DNA from 3 places in the Bacillus sp. JST-5 genome. Region 2 is predicted to be linked to each of the others. Evidence: a T-box and tRNA genes for the amino acid it is inferred to sense, from the RefSeq annotation. Region 2 holds a T-box; the other regions hold tRNA genes.
What was found. A T-box is a leader RNA that pairs with one kind of tRNA and senses whether it is charged. The one in region 2 lies ahead of argS (arginine--tRNA ligase), so its partner is inferred to be a tRNA-Arg.

Region 1 (4,842 bases), on a different contig from region 2:
AAAAGATAGGTTTTCCCGTGGAAGATATGGATTTATTGAATCCCTTTACACTTCCACAATAATTTGTTCCTCTTTAACTAAATCACCCTTGACTATCTAAACTAATTAAATTTTTTCTTAATTATAGACTTCATTTGTTCAACACTGTAAATAATCTGTGACCAAATTATGACCAATAAAGTGAGGAAAATAGTATACAATAAAACAAAAAAGGCTGAAATCCTTGATTTACAAGGACTTCAGGCTTCTCATTTCGATGATTCCGACTGGGCTCGAACCAGCGACCTCCACCCTGTCAAGGTGGCGCTCTCCCAGCTGAGCTACGGAATCGTATTTCGAGAACAATTTATATATTAATCGAAGCCTAATATTTTGTCAATATATCATTGCTTAAAAATAATATGAGGATGAATTTTTTTCATAGTATGGTAGCTCTCCACTCGGATAAGCAAATTCTACTAAATAGGGAAATCTCACCTTCACTAAATCACTCTGTCTAATGCCTCTTTGACGCTTCCAATACTTTCAGTCTAAATGGGCTATAGCTACTAATCTAATTTCAACATGGACTCAGTAGTAACCTTACTAATTACTTATATAAACGTCCTTTTTCTAAAATATTTGTTTAGATCGCTTCCAATTAGCTAGGGAGAGTTTTTTATTTTTATGAACCAAGTAAAAAATAGAAAGAGGCTGCCAAAGTGAAATTGATTCACCTTTAAAACAGCCTCCTTTTTGCAACTTTATGGACTATATGTGTTTAAGTCAACATTTTTTCGAAGCAATTACATTCATGGACTCGCTTAAATTTTGCCTTAATGTTTTCTTTATCATCTCCTACATAATGAGCAAATGTATGAACAGGATACAGTTTAGGAACTTCGCTTGTAATATTCCCTTTTAGTTCTTCTCCACCATCCAAATAAACGTGTAAATACGATTCAACCTTAAGGAATCCATTCTTTTTGTACCAATTAATGACCCAATCGTCATCTCTTGTCCATGCTTCTAAACGATTTAATCCCTTTTCTTTTGATAACTGTTCAGCTTTCTTTAGGAGAAGTGTACCAATTCCTCTTCTACGGAAATCTGGATGTACAGCTATATGCCAGATCATTCCCCCAAGACCTGTTCCTCTTGAACAAACGGTTCCTTCTTTAACTTCATACTCAATATCTAATAACCCTACAATTTGATCTTTTTCTACTGCCACCAACTCTATTGATGGATTATCATATTTTTCTTTTTCTTTCAAAACGTTATCAAAATATGCCGTATCAAGAAATGATAATACTCTACAGCGTACCCAACCGCGTTCATCACTTGGTTTATACTCTCTTATTTCCATATTGGTCTCCTCTTTCCATTTAAATTTTGCTTACAATTAGTTGTTCAGAGGGACTCTTTCCAAGACATGAGTATAGGCATGAAGGTCTTAATAAGTAAAAAAGAAATGAAATTGCCTCTCCTTATTGAAGGGGAAAGAGCCACCGTATTTATTTAATGAAAATTTACAAATTAAGTTTTTCATTTGTATCCCCTCCTATTCCAGTTATTACCTTACAATCCAACTATAAATAATATTCTGATAAGAGTAAATATTTTTTTAATTACATAATAAGAGAACATTTGAGGAGCCATTTTCATTCAAAGATTTCAGTCTAACTCCAAAAAAATTCAAGAATAACAATTTAATACAAAAAAGGACACTCTTAATTAATAAATGTGCCTTAAATCTATGTTTTGAAAGGAATTCGACCAAGACCCCATACTGTCAAATTCTCACGCTAAACCTCCGAATTTTAAAATGTGAGTGTTACCCTGTCAAAGTAGCAATCTCCCTGGTAAGCTACGTAATCCAAGAACAATTTATTTAAATAGCAAAGCCTAATATTTTATCAATATATCATTGCATAAAAATAATTAGAAAGATGAGCCTTTTTTTTAAAAGCAAGATACCTCCCCACTCGGACGAGCTAATTCGACATATATATAAAGTAGACCTCCACCAATCACTATATCACTCTTACTAGCGCCTCTGTTACACCTCCAATAATATGCAAAGGAAGCCGTAATGGCTTCCTTTATTATATATGGCAGAAGTGTACCCATTTAATTCTACAACAGCAAAATGTTTACAATTTCCAATTCTATTCTCAGAAAATAACTTGATTCATTAATTTATAATCATTTGACCATTTCATAAAATATTCAGTATAATATTTCACGTGTCCCGGTAGCTCAGTAGGATAGAGCAACAGCCTCCTAAGCTGTAGGTCGTGAGTTCGATTCTCGCCCGGGACGTTTTTATGATTGTCAATTTTAGCAATTTGAGCATTTTTTTGGTTTCTAGCTATTCATCACTTTGGCGACTCCTAAAGCAAAATGATTCCATAAAATATCTTCCACAAGTTTTGATTGTTTTTCCTCACAGTTGATAATTAAAATAACCTCTGAATGATTATTTGTTGAAAGTTTCATTTTTTTACTTTTCACTAACCCATAAATGAGCCTTATGACTAATCCAAGGAAAAATCCTAAAAATACACCTAAAAGTCCCCAAATGATTGGTCCCCAAGAAAGGACAAATCCAATAGATGCTCCAATCACCGAAAATACAGTAGCAAGTACCATACCTAAGTCGATCAACGATTCTCCATCGGAATTATGAATCGAGTCAAATAATTTTGTATTCTCTTGGCGCTTGTCAAGAGGAACAGCAAAAATATCTTCACGTTGAATCCCATTTTTTTCTAATGTTTTAATGGCCATTTCCAACATCATCGTATTTTCAAATGTTGAAAAAACTTGCATTTTATCACTTCACTTTTTTCCCTTTTAAAATTCGAAAGTTTCGATGCATATAATTCTCTTTTAAATACTTTCGCTGCTCCTTATCAAACAATTTGTTATTTTCAACCGTATGTACATATGAATCATAAATGGAAAAACAAAAAAGAGATGGTAGAAACAATAGCCATTCCTCATTTAATATAGCCGTTGATTCAGTAATTTTCCCATTAAGTAGCAGTGTGATTGCTTCGAGTGCATGAGAAAAATAAAAAAATACAGTTAAACAAATAATGAGAATAAAAGATGTTAATGTTCGATGTATGTAAAGATGTCCCAAACCTGGAGCAAATAAGGACCAAATAGCCGCCATAATCGGATTTCTTTTTTCTAAGTAATTGATTTCGAGTGCATTAAGTTTAAATGTTTGATAAGAATGGTTTTCTCGCTCTGCAAGCAAATAAACTTTATTTAATTCTACAGCTGATCTGTAGCTATCCCAAATACCGAACAAGTAGACGGGGATATACATCATTATCCAACGAGTATTGATAACATCTTTTGCTAACTCAATATTCCCTTGAAACGTATAAATCATTGCCAAATTCACTTTTGCATTAATATTGATAAATATCTCCCAAATGATAAAAATGTATCCTCTTAAATTTTTTCCTAATATGATATAACCAAATCCTGAAAAAGCCGCAGACCACCAAGCAACGATATACGGATTTCGCAGGTGAAGTTGATTCGTTCCAAAAATGCTGACATGGGCTTTATATCTTCTTACATTGTTAACATTTGTATGACTACTCATTTAAACCACCCATATATTCCGAAATGGCCCTGCAATAACGGTAAGATTTCACTAATATTTCCATTTATATGTTGCGCTAAATATTAGAAATGATACGGACGCTTTTTCCTTAATTGCAAATAATAGATGAAGTAGGAAAAATTAAATAAAAAATGGGATAGACCTTTGCCAATCCCATAATTTCCATATTTATTTAATAGCCTTACCCTACCATTGACATACGAACAAACGTTCTGTAAAATAAGAACAAATCAATGAAGAAAGGCTATGAGATTCCATGACTGGATTATTAAAAAGAAGTGAAAAAGAAAACTTACCTTTAGAAATTATATATTTAAAAAGGAATGGAGAATTCATTCATAGAGTAATCGTTGTGAAAAAGATCCATCCTACACATATCCAAGCTTTTTGTTTAGAAAAACATCAATTTCGTACATTTAAGATAGAACGTATCCTTTCTGCACTTCCTTATCAGTCACGTAAAAGTCATAATGTTATTTAATAATTTCTTGTTCTTTTGCTTCTTCACGATCTCTTATTTTATGAGCTACTCTTGAAGAGGCATTTGCAGCAATGCTAGCCACCATATCATCTAAAAATGTATGAACACCATCGCTATTTTTTGTATCCAGTTTTCGAATGATACCGATTTTATTTTTATCCAAATGGCCAAATGTTGTTACTGCAATGCTTCCATAACCTAAAGATGCCCCTAAAGCAATCGTTTCATCAACACCAAATAACCCCTCATCAGATTCAATGATCGATTGAAGTGGTTCTGATAACATTTTCTTCTCCGCCAACATGTCAAGCTCAATTCCAACCAACAATGCATGTTGAATCTCTCTTTTTTGTAATACCATTTCAACACTTTCAATGCATTCTTCCATTGTTAACTCGTTATTGTATGGCTTTTGCATTTCAAACACAATCTCTGCAATATCGTTAACGGTTACACCTCTTTCTTCTAGCTTTTTTCTTGCTATTTCTGTTACAACTGTTGAATGTATCATTTTTTCTCCTCCCCTAACTCGAACACAACAAATTCTAAATTCATTATAACATGTGAATTTCCACATGATTGAAAAAGCTGTTGTTACCGTTTTCGAAGTCTAATATGTTAAAATGCAAATATAATTGATTAAAATCGGAGGTTAATAATGAACAGCGAAAGAGGATCGATGAAAGAAATAACATTTTATAGCCAAGAATTAAATGAAGAATTATCTTTAATC
Region 2 (4,842 bases):
GGAAAAACGACTTTAATTAAAATGATGTGCGGTTTATTGATTCCAGATAGCGGATCGTGCTTCGTGAATGGATACGATATGAAAAATCAAAGATTAAAAGCGTTAGAACATATTAGTGTCGTATTAGAGGGGAACCGAAATCTTTATTGGAGATTAACCGTTAGAGAAAATTTAGAATACTTTGCAGGCAATCGCGGCTTTTCTAGAAATGAAGTCTCCAACAAAATTAATGAATTACTTGAGCGATTAAACTTAAAAGAAAAAGAAAATGAAATGGTTAATACATTATCAAGAGGAATGCAGCAAAAAACATCTATTGCTGTTGCATTACTATCGAATACCGATGTTATTTATCTTGATGAGCCTACGTTAGGGTTAGATATTGAAACTAGCTATGAAATTCGTAAATTATTGAAATCCATTGCTGTTCAGGAGGAAAAAACCATTATTATAAGTACCCATGATATGCCGGTTGTTCAAGAAGTTTGCGATCGTGTCATAATAGTTAATCACGGTCAAATTGTTGCGGATGATCGTGTTCATAATTTATTGCAATTATTTGAAAGCAAAGCATATTCTTTTACTTTAAACGGCCATTTATCAAGTGAAAGTATCAACTATTTATCTAGAAGATATGTTGTCAACATACGTAATGAAAATAACGGAAAAACTATATTAGATGTCAATATTCTTAAGGGTGAAGATTTATACGAAATTATTGATCTATTAAAAGCGAATCAAGTACTTATCGAAAAAATTGATCGTACAACGGTTGATTTTGAAGAAGTATTTATGAAAATAGTGAAAGGGGGGGAACGTTTTGAAATGGTGGAATCTCTTTAAAAGTAACTTTAGGAGAGAAGTAATTTTATTAAAAAGATACTTGCCTAATACGATCAGTATGATATTAACTTTTTACTTTATTTTTTTAGGAATGTTTTTAGGAATTCAAATAGTAGGTGATCCTAGTAGTGCGGAGATGAATATTCAGTATGTCATTGTTAATTATATTTTTTGGTATTTAGCAATGGCAACAATGTCAGGGATTGGCTGGATGGTCAGTAATGAAGTAGTTCTTGGTACGCTCGAACAATTATATATGTCTCCTCTAGGAGCATATCGTATATTTTTATCAAGAATTGTAGCAACTACAATTATAGAATTAATTACTATTAGTGCGATGTTATTTATATCGATGTTAACAGCTGGAACTTGGCTAAATATTGATGTCTTATCAATATTCCCAATTTTACTCTTTACTTTGATTAGTATGTTTGGAGTAAGTTTTATGATTGCTGGAATGTCTGTCATATTTAAACAAATTCAATCATTTCTCCAAATTTCACAATTTTTATTTATGGGACTAACATTTGTACCATTGTCTATTGCTCCTTGGTTAGCGTTAGCTCCGATTGTAAAAGGTGTCGATATGATTCGTGAGGTGATGATTAAAGGTGTCTCATTAGTAGATTTCACGGTTGTTGACTATACCATATTAGTAGCCACTTCAGTCATTTACTTTATTATTGGTATATTTCTCTTCTTTAAGTGTGAAAAATTTGCAATGGAAAAGGGAATACTTGGTCAACATTAGTGATTGAAATTGATTGGTAAATGAAAAATAAAACTGCACCTTTAAAACCGAAAATTAAAGGTGCAGTTTCATTTTAATCTTTATTACATTTGATCAGGTGCCTGAATTCCTAATAGACGTAAACCTTCTTTTAATACAATTGTTACAGATTGAACCAATGCTAGTCTTGATTCTAGTTCTTCATTGGACTCAAGAATTCTTACCTTTCCATAATATTTATTAAAAGCTTGCGCAACATCGACTATATATTTTGCAATGATTGAAGGATCGTTTCCATGAAAAGCTTCACCGATTTTACTTGGGAAATATTTTAATTGTTTTATCAGTTCCCAACTATCATGATCCGTTAATGATTTATAACTTGGTGAATCGTATTTTCCCTTTCTTAGAAGCGAACACGCTCTAGCGTATGTATATTGAATATATGGTCCAGTTTCTCCCTCAAAAGTTAACATTTCTTCTAGAGAAAACTCGATATTATTCATTCGATGATTTTTCAAGTCGTGGAAAATGATGGCTCCAACCCCAATTTGTTTTGCAACTTCTTCTTTATTAGGCAACGTCGGATTTTTTTCTTGTATATTTTGTAACGCTAGTTTAATGACTTCATTAAGGACTTCTTCCAGTAAAACAACTCTTCCTTTACGTGTGGACATTTTTTTCCCGTTTTGTAAATACAGTCCAAATGGAACGTGTGTCATTCCCTCTGCCCATTGAAATCCTAGTTTTTTCAATACATTAAAAACTTGCTGGAAGTGTATGCTCTGCTCGTGTCCAACGACATAAAGTGCTTTTTTGAAATGATAAGTTTCATGACGATAAATGGCAGCTGCCAAATCCCTAGTTGCATATAAAGAAGCACCATCAGATTTACGAATTAAGCAAGGTGGTAAATCGAATTCTGTTAATGGAACTACATCAGCTCCTTCTGAATGCTCTAACAAATGTTTTTCTTTTAATAATTCAATGACACGCTCCATCTTATCATTGTAAAAAGCTTCTCCAGTATAAAAATCGAATGATATACCTAGTAATTCATAAATGTTTTTGAATTCTAAAAGAGAAACATTTTTAAACCATTCCCATAGTTTTAATTCTTCATCATTTCCGTCTTCTAATCTTTTGAATGCCTTACGTCCCTCTTCTTCGAGTGAAGGGTTTTTTTCTGCTTCTTCATGAAATTTTTTGTACAAAATAAATAGTTCAGAAATTGGGTTTTCTTTTACTTTTTCCTCATTTCCCCATAATTTATAGGCGGTGATTAATTTACCGAATTGAGTTCCCCAATCGCCAAGATGGTTGATGCGAACGGTTTGAAAACCACACTTATTGGCAATATTGGCAAGAGCATTCCCAATTACAGTAGAACGTAAATGACCCATTGAAAATGGTTTAGCAATATTTGGTGATGAAAAATCTACAACAATGGTTTTATCGTTTCCGAAGGATTGAGATCCATAATTGTCTTTTTCCTCCAATATCTTACACACGATCTCTTTTCCAATAATCGAACGATTTAAATGGAAGTTTATATATGGGCCAACGACGTCAACTCTTTCAATTATCGGATGCTTTAACTTTTCTCCAAGATTTTGGGCGATTTCATGCGGTGCTTTTTTGAATGTTTTGGCTAAAGTAAAGCATGGAAAAGCTAAATCTCCTAAAGTTGGATTTTTGGGGATTTCAATGATTTTGTACAAATATTCTTCAGATAACTCTGGTGAATGAATATGTTCAAATATTAAGCTAGCTAAGATTTGTTTTTCATTCATCATCATTAATACCCTCCTTTTTTATATAAAAATAGACTCGTCTCCATTAGAGACGAGTCTTTACCCGTGGTACCACTCTAGTTAACGAATAATCGTTCACTCTTTGCCTTAACGGGGCATAACCGGTAAGCTCTACTATCATTTCAAGCCTACGTCTCAAAAGTGCGCTTCTTCCTATGAAGTTTATTGGGCTCCCACCATCCCCAACTCGCTTTGAAACTTACTATAGGAATACTCTCTTTTTCATCGACTTTAATAATATAAATTTTTATTTATTATAACAATTTATGCTAATTTTAATAAGGATTAATCGTTATTTGTTGAAAACATGTAGTTTCGATGATAGAACCGAATACTAAATATGATCCCAAGTGCTAACATATTTCCCATCAAAGAACTTCCTCCATAACTTATTAATGGAAGAGGGATCCCTGTGATTGGGAGTAGTCCAACAGTCATTCCGATATTTTGGAATACGTGAAAGGTTGTCATACTAATAATTCCTGCACAGAGATATGCATTAAACTGTGATTTCGTATCTAAAGCAATTTTAATTAAATGATAGATGAGAAGGAAGTATAAACTGATAACAATACTTGAACCTATGAAACCAAATTCCTCACCTATTACACTAAATATAAAATCAGTATGACGTTCAGGAACATCTACTTCCCAAGCATTATATCCCTTTCCGGTTATCTCTCCAGATCCGATAGCTTGAAGAGATTTAATTAAATGGAAGCCTTCTTTTGATTGATAACTATAAGGATCGAGCCATGAATAAATTCGGCCAAATTGATAATCATCAACAAATTTATCAATAATATCAGGTTTCCATATAGCTATAGATAAAATAACTCCTGCTAAAATTCCAAAGAATGTGAAGGAAGGTAAAATAATCTTCCATGTAATCCCAGATACAAATATTAACCCGAGTGTAATGGCTATAAGCACTAAACCTGTTCCAAGGTCAGGTTGTTGCATGATTAAAAATAATGGTACAAAAGAAACACCTAGTAATTTAAATAATAGGAGCAAATCTGTTTTTATCGTTTTATAAATATACTTTTGATGATGGTCGACGATTAATCGACTCATCGCAAGTATCATAAAGGTCTTCATAAATTCAGAAGGTTGAATGCTCCCGACCCCTGGCAAAGTAAACCATGATTTTGCACCATTACGTGGCTCAGCAATACTTTCAGGTGCAAATATTAATATGATGAGCAAGAGAATACCAAAGCCATATAAATACCAAGCAAGTTTCCTATATTGATCCGGGTCAAAAAATAATGACATACCAATGATGATTGCTCCAACTACATACCAAGCTATCTGCATCACAACAAAATTAGTTCCGTATTGGCCTGAAGTTTGAGCACTTGAAATTGATATACAACTAACAATAAAGAATAAAAATATGATAAAGGCTAATGCCCAATCGAAACGTTCTCCTACCTTTTTCTTAGTGTTCAT
Region 3 (4,842 bases), on a different contig from region 2:
TTTTGTAGTTGTATTAATACATCTTTTGCTTTCTCACATAATGGGCAACGATTTCTTGTATATAAAATTAGTTGTTTCTTCACTTGAAATAATCCTTTCTATTCATAGCGTTTTCTTTTAGATGAAGATAATATCCCTAGTTGTGAGCGGTATTTGGCAATTGTTCTTCTTGAAACGTGGATACCTTTTTCCTTTAATTGTTCAACCATTTGTTGATCCGATATTGGTTTTCTTTTGTCTTCTTGATCAACCATGCGCTGAATTTCTTTTTTGATAAAGATATCTGACGTTTGTTCATTTTCTTCTGATTGTACACCAGATGGGAAGAAATCTTTCAATGGAATCGTTCCAAATGGTGTTTGCACAAATTTATTTTTGACAACACGTGAAACGGTTGACTCATGCATGTCGATGTCTTCGGCAATTTGTTTCATCGTTAACGGTTTTAAATACTTGAAGCCATGCTGAAAAAATTCCCCCTGATATTCAATAATTTTCTCCATCACTTTGACCATTGTCAATTTTCTTTGTTCCAAACTTTTTTTCAACCAGTTAAACTCCTGTTTGCAATTAGAAAGGAAACGGTTGATGTTTGTATCCTCGTAAGACTTCCATTCGAAATCGTATTGTTCATTCAATTCAAGCTGAGGGACCCCATATTCAACTAACTGGACGACCCATTGACCGTCTGTTTCTTTCACAATAAAATCAGGAATAATATAAGAGGAACGCTCTAGATCGAACATAGATCCCGGTCTTGGATGTAATGTTTGAATTTTATCATATACTGCTTGAATATTTGACAATGATACATTTATTAAGGTTGAAATTTTCTTCCATTTCTTTTCCGCGAAAAGTTCAAAATGATTTTCGATGATTTGTATCGCCAATGCCGAGGAGTTCGTTTCTCTCTTTAGTTGGATAAGTAAGCATTCTTGTAAATTTCTCGCACCAATACCTGCAGGCTCAAACGATTGTAAAATGTTTAATATATGATGATACGTTGATAAATCAATGGAAAACCGAGAACAGACATCGTCATCTGCAATCGTTAAATATCCGTTATGATCTAAATTCCCGATAAGATATAAGAGAACTTTTTTTTCAAAGGATGTGATGTTTTTCATTGGAATCTGCTGAATCAAGTAATTTTCCAATGTTTGTTGTTTTGATCCAATATTTTGAATCCAATCTGAGTCGTTTGATTTCGTTTTGTTGTTAAACGATCGGTTCTTTTTCAGGTCATCTCTGGCAACATATTTTAATTCAATGAGGGGATTTTCAGCAGCTTTTTCTTCTAAAAAAGTCGTAAGTTCATAGGATGAATATTGTAATAATTCAATTGATTGCTTTAATTCTTGTGTAAGCGCTAACTTTAATGTTTGCTGCTGGTACAATCCATAACGATTCATATATGTTCAACCCCCTCCCTCATTTTACTATATTTTATGTTGTATGTGATTGGGAATGATTTTCTTCTATTATGATAGAAATGTATGAAATAACATAAAGGGGGTTTTGCAATGACTCCAATTCAAGCGAATCCAGTCTTGTTCACATTGCAAATTCTATAAAATTATCATATAATAATTTTTGTCCTTTATTAGGAAATTAAATATGCCCCCGTGGTGCAACGGATAGCACGCAAGATTCCGGTTCTTGAAATGTGGGTTCGATTCCTGCCGGGGGCGCTAGTTGAAAAAACTTCTGCATAAATTTTTGTGTAGAAGTTTTTTTTATGTTTATTTTTGCGTAAAATGGCAATGATGGAAAAGGATATAAACATATGTGCGAAATGTTTGACCTTCATTGACCTTTATTGTATGATTAAAATCAAACAGAAGAAAGGAAAGTTTTTTCAATTTCTTTCCTAATATTTCCTAATTAAGGAGGAACGATCATGAACTTAATTCCTACTGTTATTGAGCAAACCAACCGCGGAGAACGTGCTTATGACATTTATTCAAGATTATTAAAAGACCGTATTATCATGTTAGGAAGCCCGATTGATGATCAAGTAGCGAACTCCATCGTAGCACAGCTATTATTTTTAGATGCAGAAAACCCTGAAAAAGATATATCTTTATACATCAATAGCCCTGGTGGAAGCATCACTGCTGGAATGGCAATTTACGATACGATGCAATTTATTAAAGCTCCTGTTCAAACGATTTGTATCGGAATGGCAGCATCTATGGGAGCATTCTTGCTTGCCGCTGGTGAAAAAGGAAAACGTTATGCTCTTCCAAACAGTGAAGTTATGATTCACCAACCACTTGGCGGTGCACAAGGTCAAGCGACAGAAATTGAAATTGCTGCAAAACGTATTTTATTCTTACGTGACAAATTAAATAGAATTTTAGCAGAAAGAACTGGCCAACCACTAGAAGTAATCCAACGCGATACAGACCGCGATAACTTTATGACTGCTGAAAAAGCGAAAGAATACGGTTTAATTGACCATATCATTTCAAGAAATCATCTTGATGGAAAATAATCTCGTTACCTAGGCATGAGTTCGTGAAATTCGAACTCATGCTTTTCCTTCATTTTTATATACTTTCATCCTCTGCTATTGATCTTCAATATATTCATTGTGCTTATCCTTTCATACAACTTGAAATATCCGCTTCAAAAATCACATCTTCCATAACGCGTCAACTAATGATACTGGACTAATTACCTGCGATAAAAGTACTATACAATTGTTTTTCCAATATAAGAAAATGATTTTAATTTTTTCTATCAATAGCTAATGATTTCAATAATAAAAACAATTTTTGGCACATTTGTTTGTTATCCAATTGAGATTTTACTATTTTAAAATAGAAAAATTTAGAAACAATACGAAAAATTGTTAAAAAAACTTGAATTATGTCGGATATTGTTGTATTATGTTTAGCGTGTTTAAAAAGGCTGACAAATCAATAGATTATGACTTACACCTGTGTGACTAGTATCAATGTAAAAAATGTTGATAGTGGTTGCCAATAGAAAGAACAGCGTTTGCTTTTCGGTAAACGCTGTTCTTATTTTAGGAGGGATATTTTGGATACATTTCTCATGATGGAAGAAAGTGAATTATTCCATCATTTCCAACCCATTTATCACTTGAAGAATGGTGAAATTTTCGGTTTTGAAGGACTATTACGCGCAAACAAATTTACGCCTGAAGAATTATTTAATGATGCTATAAACAAAGGAAGGCTTTACGAATTTGATACATGGTGCATTCATAAAGCCATTGAAACCTACCAGAAAGCAGGTTTAACCAAAAAAGACGGTTCTTTGTTTATCAATGTTTTTCCATCCACATTGCTAAACAAAGATTTTTTCTCGTTCATAAACAACATTATGAAAAAAAATCTATTAAAAAATCAAGCTATTATTTTTGAAATTAATGAAAAAGAGCCTATTAGTGATTTTCAAACAATAAAAAAGGTCTTAAATTCCTTAAAGGAAGTTGGAATTCATTTTGCAATTGACGACTTCGGAATTGGTGAAGGTGGTTTTAAAAGAATAATAGAATTGCAACCTTCTTTTTTGAAAATGGATAAATACTTTTCTATCAATTTAAGTCAATCTTTGCAAAAACAAGAAATCATCAAAGAAATGGTCACGTATTGTGAAAAGTTTGGAATCCATCTCATTGTGGAAGGGATCGATCATGAACATGATATAAATACTTTAAAAAAGCTTGGTGTTCATTTCGGTCAAGGATATAAGTTAGGAAAGCCAAAAAAATTTAATGAGTTTTTAAGGGGGCTAATATGGAGTCAATTGTTCTTTTCATAACGGTCTTGTTAGTACTGTTATCTTTACTAGCTATCATATTTATCACCATGATGTATAAAAGAATGAGAAAAATGAAAGGAGAAATTCAATCATTAAAAAATGATCTAAAAAACTCCCACAATAGAACTAATGTGAAAATCATTGATCGTCGAGGATTTCATCGAATTAACGTCAACCATGTTGATTGTTATATTGTTTTTAAAGACTTCGGAACGGAAAAACTAAATAAATTGGTAGAAAAGTATATTGACGGAGAGATTGATGACATTAGCGTTGGAGGCATGAAGCTTCTTACAAGTTATGATTTACCTGTCCATTATCATATCGTTGGTCAACTTATTTTTAAACTTAAAGATGAAGAATTTAATTTAATGGGTGAATTTGTTCGAAAAGAATCGAAGGTTGAAAGTACGCAATTTATATATGGGATCAAATTTATAAATTTAAACAAACAAGATGAACATAGACTAGGTAAAGTTATCAATGAAATTGAATTAGAAAAGAGAAAGATATAGTTTTGTTCAATTTGTTTTCACTTGGAGATGTTTGCAATGAAAAAAGTGATAGTTGTCGATGACTCTGCAATGATGAGAATATGGATTCGTGATATTCTTCAATCCGATTCGGAATTAAAAGTGATTGCAGAAGCTAAAGATGGTTACGAAGCCATCGAATTATGTAGAAAACATCATCCTGACACAGTGATTTTAGATCTTGTAATGAGAGATATGGATGGAATCACAGCATTAAAGGAAATCTTACAAATAAATCCTAATATTGAAGTCATTGTTTGTACTTCCTTAGCAACGGATTTTAATAAAACTGAAGCTCTTCAATTCGGGGCAAAAGATATTGTGGTAAAGCCATATTTTAACGATTTAATTAATAAAGTTAAAAATTAATTCATCTAGGAGTAGTTGTGCTTTGAAAAATTTAAGTGATGAGTTATTAATAGAGGCATATTTAAAAGCTTTAGAATTACAATTAAACGATCATTTTATAGAACTATTAAAAGAAGAATTACAAAAAAGAGGAATTACTCATATT

Region 1: it encodes a tRNA-Arg, which carries the amino acid that the T-box ahead of argS (arginine--tRNA ligase) is inferred to sense. The anticodon was not compared.
Region 3: it encodes a tRNA-Arg, which carries the amino acid that the T-box ahead of argS (arginine--tRNA ligase) is inferred to sense. The anticodon was not compared.

The regions. Positions count from the first base shown of each region.
Region 1 covers NZ_JBYLHW010000042.1:1,883-6,724, reverse strand. Annotated here, with positions in the region: tRNA gene AC3ASS_RS09485 (tRNA-Val) at 258-330, opposite strand; gene AC3ASS_RS09480 (GNAT family N-acetyltransferase) at 761-1,348, opposite strand; tRNA gene AC3ASS_RS09475 (tRNA-Arg) at 2,231-2,304, shown strand; gene AC3ASS_RS09470 (hypothetical protein) at 2,350-2,814, opposite strand; gene AC3ASS_RS09465 (hypothetical protein) at 2,819-3,607, opposite strand; gene AC3ASS_RS09460 (hypothetical protein) at 3,885-4,109, shown strand; gene AC3ASS_RS09455 (phosphatidylglycerophosphatase A family protein) at 4,102-4,620, opposite strand; gene AC3ASS_RS09450 (alpha/beta hydrolase) at 4,768-4,842, shown strand, end outside.
Region 2 covers NZ_JBYLHW010000086.1:4,364-9,205, reverse strand. Annotated here, with positions in the region: gene AC3ASS_RS12840 (ABC transporter ATP-binding protein) at 1-843, shown strand, start outside; gene AC3ASS_RS12835 (ABC transporter permease) at 821-1,594, shown strand; gene argS (arginine--tRNA ligase) at 1,678-3,366, opposite strand; T-box leader at 3,412-3,622, opposite strand; gene AC3ASS_RS12825 (FtsW/RodA/SpoVE family cell cycle protein) at 3,673-4,842, opposite strand.
Region 3 covers NZ_JBYLHW010000003.1:96,271-101,112, forward strand. Annotated here, with positions in the region: gene AC3ASS_RS01755 (glutaredoxin family protein) at 1-83, opposite strand, end outside; gene rpoN (RNA polymerase factor sigma-54) at 99-1,412, opposite strand; tRNA gene AC3ASS_RS01765 (tRNA-Arg) at 1,620-1,691, shown strand; gene clpP (ATP-dependent Clp endopeptidase proteolytic subunit ClpP) at 1,901-2,497, shown strand; gene AC3ASS_RS01775 (EAL domain-containing protein) at 3,049-3,795, shown strand; gene AC3ASS_RS01780 (PilZ domain-containing protein) at 3,771-4,310, shown strand; gene AC3ASS_RS01785 (response regulator) at 4,347-4,697, shown strand; gene sda (sporulation histidine kinase inhibitor Sda) at 4,720-4,842, shown strand, end outside.